One region of the Priestia sp. FW507-14D1A genome, then DNA from elsewhere that is predicted to be linked to it. Evidence: riboswitches for the same ligand, from Rfam matches in the RefSeq annotation. Region 1 holds a riboswitch; each other region holds the start of a gene.

What was found. A riboswitch is a leader RNA that binds a small molecule or an ion and turns the genes downstream of it on or off. The one in region 1 is predicted to bind cyclic di-AMP.
Region 2: linked by a shared signal. The riboswitch ahead of AC3WJG_RS03545 (potassium channel family protein) and the one ahead of AC3WJG_RS04215 (dicarboxylate/amino acid:cation symporter) in region 1 are both predicted to bind cyclic di-AMP.
Region 3: linked by a shared signal. The riboswitch ahead of kdpF (K(+)-transporting ATPase subunit F) and the one ahead of AC3WJG_RS04215 (dicarboxylate/amino acid:cation symporter) in region 1 are both predicted to bind cyclic di-AMP.

Annotation. Positions count from the first base shown of each region.
Region 1 covers NZ_JBYSWQ010000001.1:717,612-722,854, forward strand. The annotation lists gene AC3WJG_RS04210 (aspartate aminotransferase family protein) at 1-744, opposite strand, end outside; gene AC3WJG_RS04215 (dicarboxylate/amino acid:cation symporter) at 853-2,088, opposite strand; cyclic di-AMP (ydaO/yuaA leader) riboswitch at 2,269-2,423, opposite strand; gene AC3WJG_RS04220 (NAD(P)/FAD-dependent oxidoreductase) at 3,026-4,495, opposite strand; gene AC3WJG_RS04225 (ATP-binding protein) at 4,713-5,243, opposite strand, start outside.
Region 2 covers NZ_JBYSWQ010000001.1:591,347-596,589, forward strand. The annotation lists gene AC3WJG_RS03530 (YjcZ family sporulation protein) at 155-241, shown strand; gene AC3WJG_RS03535 (YjcZ family sporulation protein) at 432-512, opposite strand; gene AC3WJG_RS03540 (TrkH family potassium uptake protein) at 839-2,158, opposite strand; gene AC3WJG_RS03545 (potassium channel family protein) at 2,162-2,821, opposite strand; cyclic di-AMP (ydaO/yuaA leader) riboswitch at 2,946-3,090, opposite strand; gene AC3WJG_RS03550 (carboxymuconolactone decarboxylase family protein) at 3,206-3,664, opposite strand; gene AC3WJG_RS03555 (Lrp/AsnC family transcriptional regulator) at 3,785-4,240, shown strand; gene AC3WJG_RS03560 (peptidyl-prolyl cis-trans isomerase) at 4,520-5,243, opposite strand, start outside.
Region 3 covers NZ_JBYSWQ010000007.1:69,202-74,444, forward strand. The annotation lists gene AC3WJG_RS21530 (ArsR/SmtB family transcription factor) at 1-296, shown strand, start outside; gene AC3WJG_RS21535 (CHY zinc finger protein) at 316-651, opposite strand; gene murG (undecaprenyldiphospho-muramoylpentapeptide beta-N-acetylglucosaminyltransferase) at 829-1,896, shown strand; cyclic di-AMP (ydaO/yuaA leader) riboswitch at 2,054-2,196, shown strand; gene AC3WJG_RS21545 (hypothetical protein) at 2,269-2,406, shown strand; cyclic di-AMP (ydaO/yuaA leader) riboswitch at 2,422-2,564, shown strand; gene kdpF (K(+)-transporting ATPase subunit F) at 2,935-3,015, shown strand; gene kdpA (potassium-transporting ATPase subunit KdpA) at 3,040-4,701, shown strand; gene kdpB (potassium-transporting ATPase subunit KdpB) at 4,723-5,243, shown strand, end outside.

The DNA of each region.
Region 1 (5,243 bases):
CCCAACTCCCGTCATGACTTCATCCGCAATCCATAACACATCATATTTATCACAAATTTCTCTTATCACTTCATAATAGCCAGGAGGAGGTGTAAGGGCTGCTCCGGCTGCTCCTACAATGGGCTCGGTAATAAAAGCAGCAATATGTTCAGGGCCGGTTCGTTTGATAACTGTTTCCAATTCGTGTGCACAAGCAAGATTACAGGATGGATAGGTTTGATGAAACGGACATCGATAGCAATAAGGAGGCGAAACCGAAGGATAATCTTCAAGCAAAGACGAAAAGCGTTTTCGTCTTCCAACGTGCCCTGACATAGACAGAGCTCCTATTGTAATACCGTGATAGCTCATCCAGCGTGACAAAACCTTTGTTTTGGTTGGCTTTCCTTGCTCTTGAAAATGCTGAATGGCCGTTTTCATAGCCGTTTCAGTCGCTTCTGTCCCGCTGTTAACAAAAAAGCTCCACTGGAAATGATTGCTGCTTAATTCACATAGTTTCTTAGCTAAGGCTTCTGTTGGATCACTTGTAAACTGCGACCGATATACAAACGCAACTTTCTGTGCCTGATCGGTCATCGCATCAATAATTTCTTTTACGCCGTGTCCGATACTTGCTGTAACTGCCCCCGACGAAGCATCTATGTACCTTTTTCCATCTTGGTCGTACAAATAAATTCCTTTTCCATATGAAATAACCGGGTAGTCGTCGTCGAGCAGCGGCTTTATTACATGAGTTTTATTCATTTCCGCACTCTCCTTTCAAACATACACTCTTATTAAACTGTATGCTGAAACGAAGAGTTTCTTGCCAATAAAAAAAGCCCTAGCATATAGCTAGAGCTTTTACGCTTATTAAGCTGATTGCGTTACAGATTTATCGATACGCTTTGCTTCTGACTCAGCCACAATAACGGCACACGCAGCGTCTCCCGTAATATTTACAGATGTACGAAGCATGTCAAGCAAGCGATCAATTCCAATAATCAATCCGATACCTGCTACAGGCAAGCCAACCGAACTCAATACCATTGCTAGCATAATGAGACCAACTCCCGGCACACCTGCTGTACCAATACTAGCAAGCACCGCTGTCAATACAACCGTCACAAGAGCACCCAGCGACAGGTCAACACCGTATACTTGTGCAATAAAAATAGTCGCTACACCTTGCATAATTGCCGTCCCGTCCATGTTAATGGTAGCACCTAACGGCTGAACAAAACTGCTGATGGACTCCGGGACACGAAGGTTTTTTTGAGCCACATTCATTGAAATCGGAAGCGTTGCATTACTGCTCGATGTACTGAATCCAACTGTCATCGCAGGAGCAAAACCTTTAAAAAATTCAATAGGGTTACGTCTCGCCATAAGAGCGACTGATCCTCCATATGTTACAATCGAATGGATAAACAGTGCGAGCACGACTACAATCATGTACAGCCCCATCGCTTTAATTGCCTCCCAGCCTTGACTTCCAACCGCGGTTGCAAGAAGTCCAAATGTTCCGTAAGGAGCAAACTTCATCACTAGATTTACAAGATACATCATCAATTCATTGCCTTGCTCAAGTAAATTGTAAAGCCCTTTTGTTTTATTTCCAAGCATCGTAATACCAAAACCGATAAAGATAGAGAAAACGATAAGTTGAAGCATATTCCCTTCAGCCATCGCTTGGATTGGGTTGACTGGAATCATATTTAAGAATGTCTCTCCAACCGGCGGTGCTTTTTCGGCTTCAAAAGAAGCGTTTTTTGTATCAAAAGATCCAAACGTACCCGGTTTAATTGCATACGCTAAAATTAAACCAATAATAATAGCAACGGTTGTTGTAACTAGGAAGTAGGAAACTGTTTTAGCCCCGATTCTTCCTAGTTTTTTAGGATCTCCTAAACCTGCTACACCTAACGTGATAGAGAAAAACACAATTGGTACAACAAGCATTTTAATTAAGCTTAAGAAAATTTGGCCAAGCGGTGTAAACAAGTACTTGTCCAGCGGAGCAAAAGCACTTGGAGCAAAAGCATTGATCAACACTCCCACAACAGCACCAGCAATTAGCGCGATAATAATCTTTGTCGATAGCTTCATAGATTTACCTCCCGTAAATAAATTATATTAGAATGATTCTAACTACCATACTTATTTTACCATGCATTGAGAGCGGTAACACTCAAAATATACAATATATTAAAAATTTTCAGATTAATAGTTTAAGAATATTTTTATCTATACAAAAAACCATGAGAATATCATGGTTTCATAGACCTGTTATTCCCTCACTGAATGCTTACGGAGTTAGCTGTCGGATTCGGGTACGTGAGTTACCCTACTTGATTTATTCAAGATTCACCCCAAGTACACTACGCACAAATATGGGTCCCCCGTTCTCTTATAAAACAAAAGAGATTAAGCAAATAATTTTCTTTAATATTTTTGCATGATAATAATTCTTACTTTAATTAAAATTCATTTTATATGTTTCTGTCAAGTTTTTATTCAAAAATAATGCAGGATTTTATCATAAAAAGTTGAGCATTGTTATATTTTAAAATATTTACATCATATTCCAATAAACCACAAACAGTTATTTAACAAGACTTAAAATCTAATGGATAAAAAATTAATTCAAAAAATAGTTTGTAAAGTGAACTTTCTTTTCATTAAATCACATTCATAAATTTGCATAATTATTCTAATATCCGCGTACTTTACTGCTTTCATAAATATTTTACTCAACAAAAAATAACTCTTTCCAACTGTTGATTTTATCCTTGTATTGCTTGATATAAATTCTCTGAAATTTCACTGAATTTGTTGATAGAAATAAATGGACATTGTCAATTCGCCTTATTCTATTTAATTCTGCTCACGATAGAAATATGGATGCCGTAATACCTTTTAAAAAAGAGCGAGTAATTATCATATAAAACTATCGGAGTTGGAGGGGTATAAGTTCTTTACTTTTTACTTATTCGCTTTCGTTATTTAACACATATAAAAAAAGAGGCCGTGACGGCCTCTTTTTTTATACAGTAACAGGTTCAGAACTTGCTTTACGATTCTTTAATTTTTCAACAATGTCACGCGCTACCCACACACCGCACGCACTTGCCTGCGCGAGTCCTCGCGTAATACCAGCTCCGTCTCCTCCCACGTATAAACCGGAAATTTCAGTTTCAAACTTATCATTTAACTTCGGACGGGCTGAGTAAAATTTCGCTTCCACACCGTAAAACAGCGTATGTTCAGATGCTAACCCAGGCGTTACATGATCCAGTGCTTCTGTCATTTCAATTAAGCTTTTCATCGTATTGTAAGGAAGCACTAAGCCTAAGTCACCCGGTACAGCTTCTTTTAACGTTGGTTCTAAAAAGCCCTCTTTAATTCGAGTCGCTGTTGAACGACGGCCCTTTAAAATATCTCCATACTTTTGAACAACTAAGCCCCCGTTTGACAGCATATTAGCTAATCTTGATACTTCGTGCGCATATTCGTTCGGCTGATCAAATGGATCCGAAAATTTATGAGAAACAAGCAGCGCAAAGTTCGTATTTTGACTTCCAAGCTTCGGATCTTTGTATGCGTGTCCATTTGCTAACATAATACCTGAATGATTCTCTACTACCACATGTCCTGAAGGATTGCTGCAAAACGTTCTAACTCTTGTACCTACGGACGTATTGTAAATGAATTTCCCTTCGTACAAGTGCTTGTTGATTTCTTCCATAACAACGTTGGATGTTTCTACTCGAACGCCGATGTCCACTTGATTGTTAATCATTTTTAAACGACGTTTTTTTAGTAAGTCGCTCATCCACTTCGAGCCGTCTCGACCTGGTGAAACCACCACTTTATCAGCCGTAATTCTTTCACCATTTTTCAATTCAATACCGCGCACGATATGCTGACCATCTTCTTTTTCTGTTATTAAATCGGCTACTTCCGTTTTATACTGCATATCAATTTTTTCTTTTAAATATTCATAAATGCTTTTTAAAATTTCTAAATTTTGCTCTGTTCCTAAATGACGCACTTGGGCACGCAATAGCTTTAATCCTGCTGCGTATCCGCGTTTTTCAATTTCACGAACTTTATCAGTTAACGGATCCGTAATCGTATCGGTTGCTCCGTGTTTTAAATTAATTTCATCCACGTATTTAATTAAATCTACCACCTGTGATTCAGACAGATAATCCGTCATCCAGCCTCCAAATTCACTTGTGATATTAAATTTTCCATCTGAATATGCGCCGGCTCCACCGAAACCATTTGTGATAGAACAAGCAGGCAAACAGCCAGCAAACTCTTTTTTGCCAACCGCAGGCGGACATTTTTCAATTTTTTTCTGAAGAATCGGACAATTACGTCGATAGATATCGTGTCCTTTATCGATTAATAAAATAGTTGCTTCCGGTAATTTTAACGTTAACTCATAGCAAGTAAAAATCCCAGCGGGTCCTGCCCCTACCACAATAACATCATAATTTGAGTTCATTGTACATTCTCCCATCATCTTTTTTCTTCGGGTAAAAGATAAAAGTTATTGACCGAATTTTCTTTTTTTATTATCATTCGGTTATTTTCTAGCCATTTGATAATATATCAAAAACAAACCCTTTAGTCAACAATATACACGAACATTAAAATAAAAAAATAAAAAAACATTCGCTTTTATTTCGATCAAATAAAAACCAGTGAACGAATAGCAAGCGCTATGAAATGTTCACTGGTTCTTTAATATACGGAAGAGCAATTTCTACTTTTGTTCCTACTCCTACTTTACTCGCAAATGAAATATGCCCTTGATGCTGTTCGATTATTCGGTAGCTAATCATTAACCCTAGCCCCGTTCCTGTTTGTTTCGTAGAATAAAACGGTTCACCTAGCCGGGCTAAAGATTGCTCATCAATTCCACAGCCTTCATCCTCGATAATGACCATGCCGTATTCATTTCTTTTCTCAACGGTGACTTTAACTGTACCTTTGCTCATTGACTCAAGCGCATTTTGAATTAAATTAATAAAAACTTGTTTAAGCGCATTTTCTTCACAAAAGATTGTAATCTCATCACTAATTTCATTAATAATACGACAGTTTTTATAATTGGCGTGTGTATCTAATAGTAATGTCACGTGACGGATGATTTGATTGAGACTTTTTGGGTGGTATGAATTTTCAATTTTAGGCTTGGCCAGCGTTAAAAATTCTTGAATAATGGATTCGACGCGATTCAATTCTTCAAG
Region 2 (5,243 bases), 130 kb from region 1:
TCTTTATCATAAAGGATTTCTGCAAAAATGAAAAAAGTAAGTGTTCTTCATTTTTCTCAAAAGATCGTTACCGTCAAAAATAGGCAAATTTCTCAATCACTTAACCCAATTAGTACATAGGATATAGAGAATTTTAGTAAAGGGGGGTACACATATGGGCGCAAAAGGCGGTTTTGGTTTTTCATTTATCGTTGTTTTATTTATTCTATTAGTAATCGTAGGATGTTCTTGCTACTACTAATTTTTAGAGGGGATGAACATCATTCATCCTCTCCTATTTCAAAAAAAAACCATGCTTTCGCATGGCTACATACCGATTAGATGAATGAGTAGAGGAACTCATTGTTCGGCAATATTGAAAAAATTTTTGGTTTTTACTTCCGCCTAGTATGCCCTTTTTGACGGGGGCTATGCGCAAATAAAGTTAACGTTTAAAAGCGAAAGCCAGACGCACCTACAATAACAAGTAAAACAAATAACACAACGATTAACGCAAAATTTTGTTTTCCCACGTACCATCCCTCACTTCCTATTATCTGCTTTTAGTGTATGCAACAGCTTGGCAAAATGTTTAGGACAGGGGTGCGGATTTTTCTAATGAGAAAAACCTTCAAATTTCGCCAAAAAAAGTGAATCATATTTTTGTTTCTTTCGTTATATATAGTAAGAGATTTTCTACTATAAAAAAGGGGGACCTTTAATGCGCCGACATTCCAAATTGCCCATTGTTCTTGTCTTTGCCTTCTTTTTATTCATCGCAACTGTTTTGTGCGTAACCTCTTATATGTCTTGAACGTATAAATAATATAAAAAAATCGCCTTATCGAAGGCGATTTTTCTACCCTAGCATTATATCTTCATTTGGATAACGAACAGCTTCGCGCTTTTGCTTAGATAATGAAAACGCAAGCGTTAATGGCCCCACTTTTCCTAAAAACATGATAAAGATAATAATTACGCGTCCAAAGTACGAAAGTTCAGGAGTTGCTCCCATTGATAAACCTACTGTTCCAAACGCTGAAACAACTTCAAACATAATTTTTACAAACGGAAGGTTTTCCGAAATATTTAACAGGAAAATAGCCCCAAATACAAACATAATTGAAATCATCGTGATGGCTAGTGCCTTAAACACGTGAAGAGGAAGAAGTCGTCTCTTTAACAGCACAATATCTTCCCGGCTTCGTAAAAATGCCCATACAGAAAAAACAATCACCACAAACGTTGTTAGTTTAATACCGCCTCCTGTTGACGCACTTCCTGCACCAATAAACATTAATAAGACCATTAAAAAGACCGTTGCATCATGCAGGTGAGCTAAATCAATTGTATTAAATCCAGCGGTTCTTGTCGTTACTGCTTGAAAATAAGAAGCCCATACTTTGTCTCCTAATGATAAATTTCCGAGCGTATGCGAATTGCTGTACTCTAAGAAAAAAATAAAAAGCATGGCAATCACATTAATCGCAAACGTGCTGATAATCATAATTTTTGAATGCAACGTTAGTTTTTTATACGATTTTTTCACCCACATATCAGCAAGAACGGTAAACCCTAACCCGCCAATGATGAATAAAAAAGAAATCGTTATGTTAATAATAGGATCTCCAACATACTGTACTAAGTTATCAGACAGTAGTCCAAACCCTGCGTTATTAAAAGCTGAAATTGAATGAAACAAGCTAAAGAACAGCCCCTTAGACCATCCGAATTCCGGAACCCAGCGTATCGCTAAAAAAACAAGTGCAATAAACTCAATTAAAAATGAAAAGATAAACAGCCTTTTAACTAGCAGGACAACTCCGCCGACGCTTGTTTGATTTAATGCCTGCTGAACGAGCATACGCTCTTTAAATCCAATTTTTTTACCTAGCATCATAAAAATCAACACGGCAAATGACATAATGCCAAGACCGCCTATTTGAATTAACAGCATAATGATCGTTTGACCGATGACGGTAAAACGCGTACCTGTATCTACGACGGCTAAGCCGGTCACTGTCATAGCGGAAGTAGATGTAAAAAGGGCGTCTACCCATCGGATTGGCTCAGTAGTAGAAAAAGGCATCATCAATAGAAGAGCACCCATAATAATTCCTCCGCCAAAAATGGAGACAAGCAGCTGCGGAGGGGTGAGTTTAATGATTTGTTTTTTCATGAGTTAAACTCCTTCTTCTTCAAAACGGTTCAAATCGCGGTTATGTCCGATAACAATCAGCATATCTCCTTGTTCAATTATTTCATGCGCGGTAGGCGAAATCACCATTTCCCCGTCTTTTCGCTGAAAGCCAATAATGTTGCAGCCGTACTTGGCACGAATGTTTAAATCAAACAGCGTTTTATTATGAAGTTTCTTAGAGGCGACAATTTCGACAATACTATAATCCTTTGATAATTCAATGTAATCAATGATTTTTTCTGACACTACGTGATGAGCAATACGTTTAGCAATATCACGCTCAGGATGAATGACTTTGTCTGCTCCTATTTTCTCCAGCACTTTTTGATGATACATATTCACTGCTTTTACCCATACTTGCTTAACGCCCATATCTTTTAAAAGCATCGTTGCGAGAACGCTTGCTTCGATATCATCCCCAAACGAAATAAGAGCATGATCAACATTGCGGATACCTAGCCCCTTTAAGCTAGCTTCATCAATCGCGTTTGCTTGCACAACATATGTAGCTGAATTGCTAAATTTATTTACTACCTCCTGATTGCGGTCAATAGCGAGCACATCCACATCCAGATTAGCAAACTCTTCAACCAAACTGCCTCCAAAACGACCTAATCCCAATACAGCAAACTGTTTTTTCATAATGTATTTATTCCTTTCTTCAACTGCTGTGTGTTCTCTTAGCTTATACTTTTTCTAAAAAATTACATCTTTTTCTTAAAAAAAGCGCAAAAAAACACAGGAAGGCTCCTGTGTTTTTTCACACTCTTCCCCCTCAAAACGCTTGCGAAGTTAGCTGTCGGGTTCGGGTTTTAAGAGTAACCCTACCTTTTTAAGGATTCACCCCAGAGCACAATATGTGCGTAAATAATGGGTCCTCCGCTCCGTAATGGATTAAGCGATTTTTATTCAAATATCTATGATCTATTTTTTAGAATAATCGATTCGATTCATGATACGTTTCACTTCACGAAAGCTATCTTACTCCTGTGAATTTTGTCTGTCAAGATATTTTTAGCAAAGACCTCACTTGCGCTGCAAGCTGCAAAAATCATATAAATCTAAACTGACAATCATTTTGTGAAATTGATCAAATAAATTAATAACAGCTAAAAGCTCTAACAGCTGCGTATCACTGTAAAATTTCTTTAATTGATCCATATCAGCATCCGTTAACTCCCTTGGACGCACCCGGTATACATCAATAAATCGAAACAGCAGTCGATCTTTTTCTTCCAGCTCTTTTTCTCTTAACACTTTTTGATTAAGCGTCTCATCGCCTACATATGACATGCTCATACACGTCTCACAGCCGTTAACACCTGCTAGATAAAGCCTTATTTTTTCCTTAGTCTCTTTTTCTACTATATCGCTGTTCCAAAGCGTGTCGTAAAGCTCATCGTATAATCTTTTTACATGCGGAATTAAATTCAATGCTTTTTCAAAATTTGTTCCCTCTTCGTTTGCTAACAAAACTCTTGCCATTTTTTACTCACTCCTTTTTAATTATTATAGTAAGAAAAATGGAAATTTCAGATTACATATAAAACATCTTATCTACTATTACTAATCAAATGAAACGTTAATGAGAAAGAAGGTTTTCAATTGAAAATTGATGAAATTGATTTATCGATTTTGCAGGCGCTGCAGCAAAACAGCCGCCTTTCCTTACGAGAGCTAGGAAAACAAATTAACTTGTCCCCTCCTTCGGTGGCAGAGCGAGTAAGGCAGCTAGAGAGCTTTGGTGTTATAAAAGGGTATACGATTGATATTGATTATGAAAAGCTGCATTTGCCCGTGTCGTGTTTTATTGAAGTAACGATGAAAAACGGAGAGCACGAGCGTTTTAAACGATTTATTTCTCAGTATCCCTACGCTTTATTCTGTGAACGCATCGCCGGGCAAGCCTGCTTTATTACAAAGCTTCAGCTTCCTCACCTGCACGTACTCGAACAATTTATTAACGAAATTACACCTTATGCCAAAACGATTTCACACATCGCCCTTTCTCACGTAGAGATGGTTCCTGCATTATTAAGTCATTTAAAAGACGAAAAGTGATTGAAACGTAACGAAAAAATCCGAACGATTGGATTGATCGTTCGGATTTTCTTTCCACTAAACTACTTTTGTCCCAGCCTCTTTTATTCGTCCAACAGCATAAAAAATAACCCTCCAAAGCTGGAGGGTATAAATTTTCCGAATAATGAAAGTTTTACAACTTCATTTTATCAGGTGCCGACATTTCTGTCTACTTAAAAATGTAAAAGAGCTCTCTATTAATAGAAAGCTCTTTTACCTGCTTGTTTTTTGAAAACAATCAATCTATATAAAAGGAAACTACCTAAGGCTGAACGTCACGTGAAACCTTGGCAGTTGATCCTGGATATACCGGTTGATATGATTCAAAACAAGTTCTTTCATCATTTCTTCTCTGACTTCTAATTCCGTTTTTTTATCTTTTTGTTTTAAAATAAGAATATAATAGACTTTACCCATTTTAATGGGCTCACTACTCTCTCCGATGTGCTGTTTTTTTAAAACATCTATAAAAGAAGGAGATAAACTTGAAAGCTTTAGATTATCAGCATTCTCTATTTTGCTCACTGTCTGGAATTCAGCATATTTTTTTTGAACGCCTTGAAGAGATGTTCCCTTTTGCAGTTCAGCCGCAGCGGCGTCGGCATCATGTAAAGTGGAAAAAGCCAGCTGCGTAAAAGATACGCGCGTCAGATCGTTTTCAATACGTTTATAGTAAGCAGTTAGTTCATCAGACGTAATTTGTTTGCGGAAATATTCTTCTAATTTAAACTCATTCGTTAGCTGGTTGGTTACATCACTGGAACGAATATTTAACACTTCATAACCTTGTTTTCTTGTATCCTCGTCATATGAGCGTTTAATTTGCTTCCACATATCCTCGACTTGTTTTTGTACTTTATCGCTTGTCTTTAGATGTGAAATTAAGATTTTTTGCATAACAAGCTGCCGCAATAACTCTTTGCGGTAGCTTGTATCATTTAGGGGAGCATCTGGATTTAAGAACCCTTCAACGGCTAAAAAA
Region 3 (5,243 bases), on a different contig from region 1:
CACCGAAATCTGAAATTAAATTAACGCCTATTTTACACGCGTTGAGTGATCCTAACCGGCTGCGAATTGTACAGTGTTTAGCGACAAGAAAGGAGCAGACCTGTTCGTATTATCAAAAATTAAATGTATCAAAATCAACGCTATCACATCATATTAAAGTACTTCGCGAAGCTGGAATTATCAAACTACGTATAGAAGGTACGCAGCACTATTATTCCTTGCGTTTAGAAGAACTTGAGGAATTGTTCCCAGGTCTGCTTCCTTCCATTATAAATATAGATGAGCAGTTATTTTAAAAGCTGAACAATGTTTTGTTCAGCTTTTTTGTTCAAAATAAATGTGTCCATGCAGGCTGCATCCGGGATTAAAAGAAGAACGACAGTGAGGGCAAGTCGAGTTACAGGTTAAATATTCATGAATGGATAGCTCATGTTTACATACTCCGCAAAGAATAGCTTTTTCATTAAACATAGCTTTTGGCCACCTTTTAATATCATGATCAGCATGTCCGTTATGACATTGATAGCATGGATAATATGTATTACAGCAATAAAATTTTATTGCAATAATATCTTTATCCGTACGGTAGTGCATGCAGCGCGTTTCGGAATCCACCGTATCACCTTTTACTATAGGTGCAGATTTGTTCATTATCATCACTCCCTATGAAAAGTATAGCATGCTTTTATACGCCTTATCATACATATGTAAAAAGAAAAATGCTATAATAAAACCATCGTTTTACATGTCAGATTGCATGCTAAAAAGATCAGATAAAAATTGATGTCAAAACAGATCCATTAAGTGAAGTAAAGAGAGGAAGAAAAAATGAGTAAGCAAGTTATCGTTTTTACCGGAGGCGGAACAGCTGGACACGTAACACCAAACATTGCCATTATGAAAGAATTAGACAGTGAAAAATGGGATATCCATTATGTCGGTTCTCACAATGGTATTGAGAAAGAATTAATTACAAAATTAAACGTTCCATATCATGCGATTTCAAGCGGGAAGCTGCGTCGATACGTAGATATGGAAAATGTAAAAGATGTATTTCGAGTAGCAAAAGGAGTTGGCGATGCACGTCGCGTGCTGAAAAAGTTAAAGCCTTCTCTTGTGTTTTCAAAAGGCGGTTTTGTCACAGTCCCTGTTGTAATGGCTGCTAAATCGCTAAACATTCCCGTGTTCATTCATGAAAGTGATTTAACACCGGGACTGGCAAATAAAATTGCGCAGAAATTTGCCACTAAAATTTTCACTTCTTTTGATGAAGCGGCAAACTATTTTCCAAAAGAAAAAGTGCAGGTTGTTGGTTCACCTATTCGAAAAGAATTATTTAGCGGAAGCGCAGCGAACGGGGAAAGCTGGCTTCGCTTTTATGATAAGCGCCCAATTTTAACCATTATGGGCGGAAGTTTAGGAGCACGTCGCATCAATGAGATTGTTCGAGAGTCCTTGCCTGAACTGCAAAAGAAATTTCAAATTGTACACCTGTGCGGAAAAGGCAATGTTGATACAAGCCTTGAAAAAGAGTCGGGCTACCGTCAGTTAGAATATGTAAATGAACAGCTTCCAGATGTTCTAGCGGCGACTGATTATGTGATTACACGCGGCGGATCAAATGCTATCTTTGAGTTTTTAGCCCTTCATAAACCGATGATGATTATTCCTTTGTCAAAAGCACAAAGCCGAGGAGATCAAATTTTAAATGCACAGTCCTTTAAGAAAAAAGGCTACTGTATGGTTGTGGAAGAAGAACAGTTAACAAAAGAAGTGTTTTTGCGTGAAGTAAATGAGCTTCAGCAGCAGGCAAGTACGATGAAGCGTACAATGCGTGAAGCAACAAAAACGGATGCCATTTCAATTCTTGTAAATGAAATTGAGAAAATGAGCTAAAAAAAGCGTTCTTATCGAGGAGATAAGAACGCTTTTTTCTTTGAATCTATTATTTTAAAATAATGAATAAACAGCAAAAAATAAAGTTTTTAAAATTTCAAAAAATGTTGTTGACAGTAAATTTTAACAGGAGTAAGATTACTCTCATGAAACGTTCCACAGTGAAACGCTGAGTCTTTCCTGAAAGAGAGGGAAAGAGCGGAGGACCCAATTACTAGGGGTGAATCTCATAATTGAGTAGGGTTACTTTCTTGACCCGAACCCGTCAGCTAACTTCGTAAGCGTTAAGAGAGAGGATGGTGTAATCGTGGCCGTTTTCTATAAAAGCGGATAGCGCGTTCCTTTCAAAATATAGGCGAAAGGAGCGTTAACATGCATTTATCTAAGCAAATGATTCAAATGATTGAATATCGTGCAATATGTGATCAGCAATCTTTTGATCTAGCAAACCGCTATTTGTCTATGTTAGCTAATCAAAGTATTAAACGCAGCAGTAAAAACCATAATTAAGTCTAAAAATTAAATAATAAATATACGCTTAATCAATTATGAGCGGGGGACCCAATATTTTGTACGTATGTACTAGGGGTGAATCTCTTAACTGAGTAGGGTTACTTCCATAACCCGAATCCGACAGCTAACTCCGTAAGCGTTTTGGGAGTGAAAAAATTCGTGTCGATCACGGCTTATTTGTCGTGCATTAAACCGCGGAAGAGGACTCTCTTCTGCGGTTTTTTTATGGGAAAATAGGAGAGCAGCTTATGTCTGCACCGTAAAGAGGATATAGTAGGGCTTTTAAAACGAGATCAACAATACGTGAGGAATAATCAAAGATAACCTTTCGCTGCTAGCTCACTTGGGCGTGATGCTTTACGCACGGTAACAGTCACTACGCTTAATTATTGGTGGTAAGAAACAGTTAGGAGGGAGCAACTTGGATATAATCATGCTGGGAACGCTTGTCATATTAACAGCTGCTATGTACGGAATTATTTGCTGGTCGTCTCGTGTAGTAGACGAAAGAGAGGAGAAGTGAACGTGTCGTTCATTTTGCTAGGTATTTCAGTTCTCGTTTTAATTTATTTAGTATATGTACTGTTAAATCCAGAACAATTTTAATAAGCGGAGGAATAAAACGTGGGGATTTTTCTACTATCAGTTGCGCTGCTGCTTGTTTTTGTAGCGCTTATTGCAAAGCCCGTAGGTATTTATATAGCGAATGTGTTTTCAAACGATAAAAACACTAGCTTGGTAGGAAAGATAGAATCGGTGATGTTTAAAGCGGCAGGAATTAAAGGGCATAATCAGACGTGGAAGCAATATGCAATTGCTCTCGTTTTGGCGAATACGTTTATGATTTTTGTGGTGTATCTTATCTTCCGGTTTCAAGGAGTACTGCCGCTTAACCCAAGCCACATCAAAGGAATGGATCCGGCCCTTGCTTTTAACACGGCCATTAGTTTTATGACAAATACGAACTTGCAGCATTACAGCGGTGAATCAGGTTTGTCCTATTTCTCGCAGATGGCAGCCGTTGTATTTATGATGTTTGCTGCACCAGCAACGGCACTTGCAGTAGCAATCGCGTTTATTCGCGGGTTGGCAGGGAAGGAAATAGGAAACTTTTTTGTTGATTTTGTGAAATCAATTACGCGTGTTTTACTTCCTATCGCTTTTATAACCGGCATTTTATTTATGATTTCAGGTGTCCCTCAAACGTTAAGCGGAACGGTGACTGCCCATACATTAGAAGGGGCAACACAGCAAATAGCAAGGGGACCAGTTGCTTCTTTTCTTTCAATTAAAGAGCTAGGCAACAACGGAGGGGGATTTTTTGGTGTTAATTCAGCCCATCCATTTGAAAATCCTAACGCGTTGAGCAATGTATTACAAATTGTCCTTATGCTTTTATTGCCAACAGCACTTCCTTTTACGTACGGAAAAATGATCGGACAGCGTAAGCAAGGCCGCATCTTGTTTGTAGCGATGAGTATGCTGTTTATCGTTATTTTAAGCACAGCGTTTGTAACAGAGTGGGGCGGCAATCCAAGACTTGATGCTTTTCATCTAAATGAAGCGAGCGGTTATATGGAAGGCAAAGAAGTTCGTTTTGGTGTCGGTATGTCGACGCTTTACGCCATCGTGACGACAGCAAGTGAAACAGGTGCGGTCAACACCATGCACGATACCCTTACACCTCTTACCGGGTTGTTAACGCTTGGAAATATGATGTTAAATACCGTATTTGGCGGTGTCGGAGCAGGATTTATGAATGTCATGATGTACGTCATCATCGCCGTATTTTTATCAGGTTTAATGGTTGGAAGAACACCAGAATACGTAGGTAAAAAAATTGAAGGAAAAGAAATGAAGCTCATCGCCGTGACGCTTATTCTGCAGCCGCTGCTAATTTTAGGAGGAACAGCCGTAGCGCTAACTACTCATTTAGGAATAGAAGGTATATCAAACCCAGGCTTTCACGGGTTAAGCCAGGCACTGTATGAATTTACATCATCAGCAGCAAACAATGGCTCTGGTTTTGAAGGACTCGGTGACGCAACTCCGTTTTGGAACATTTCTACGGGAATTGTTATGTATATTGGACGCTATTTCGGACTAATTACGATGCTGGCGGTATCGAGCTCACTAGCATCTAAGCAGCTTGTTCCTGAAACACCTGGGACATTTAAAACGGATACGTCTTTATTTAGCGGCATTTTAATTGGAACTACCGTTATTGTAGGGGCACTTACGTTTTTCCCAGTGCTTGTACTTGGGCCGGTTGCTGAGTATTTGACACTGTAATCAAGAAAGCGGAGGATTATAATGAATAAACGGAATTTTACGAATAATCTTGAATTGGATCGTAACAGTCACATTCAAGGTGCTGTAGATAAACAAACTTCATCGATTTTTATTCAATCAGTACAGCAGGCTTTTATCAAGCTAAGTCCAAGAACGATGATAAAAAACCCTATCATGTTCGTAGTAGAAATCGGGTTTGTTATTACGCTTTTTTTAGCTGTTGTTCCAGATCTTTTCGGAGAAAGTACAGTAAGCGCAGGCTTTAATATTGCCATATCTCTCGTGTTATTTTTCACAATTGTTTTTGCTAATTTTGCAGAGGCATTAGCAGAAGGTCGAGGAAAAGCACAGGCAAACTCATTAAAGCAATCGAAAGGTGATATTACAGCTAATAAACTTCAAAACGGGCAAATGATACAAGTTTCGGCATCGCACCTAAAAAAAGGAGATATCGTCGTCGTTTCACAAGGCGAAATGATTCCTGGAGATGGAGAAATCATTAAAGGACTGGCATCTGTTGATGAATCGGCCATTACCGGTGA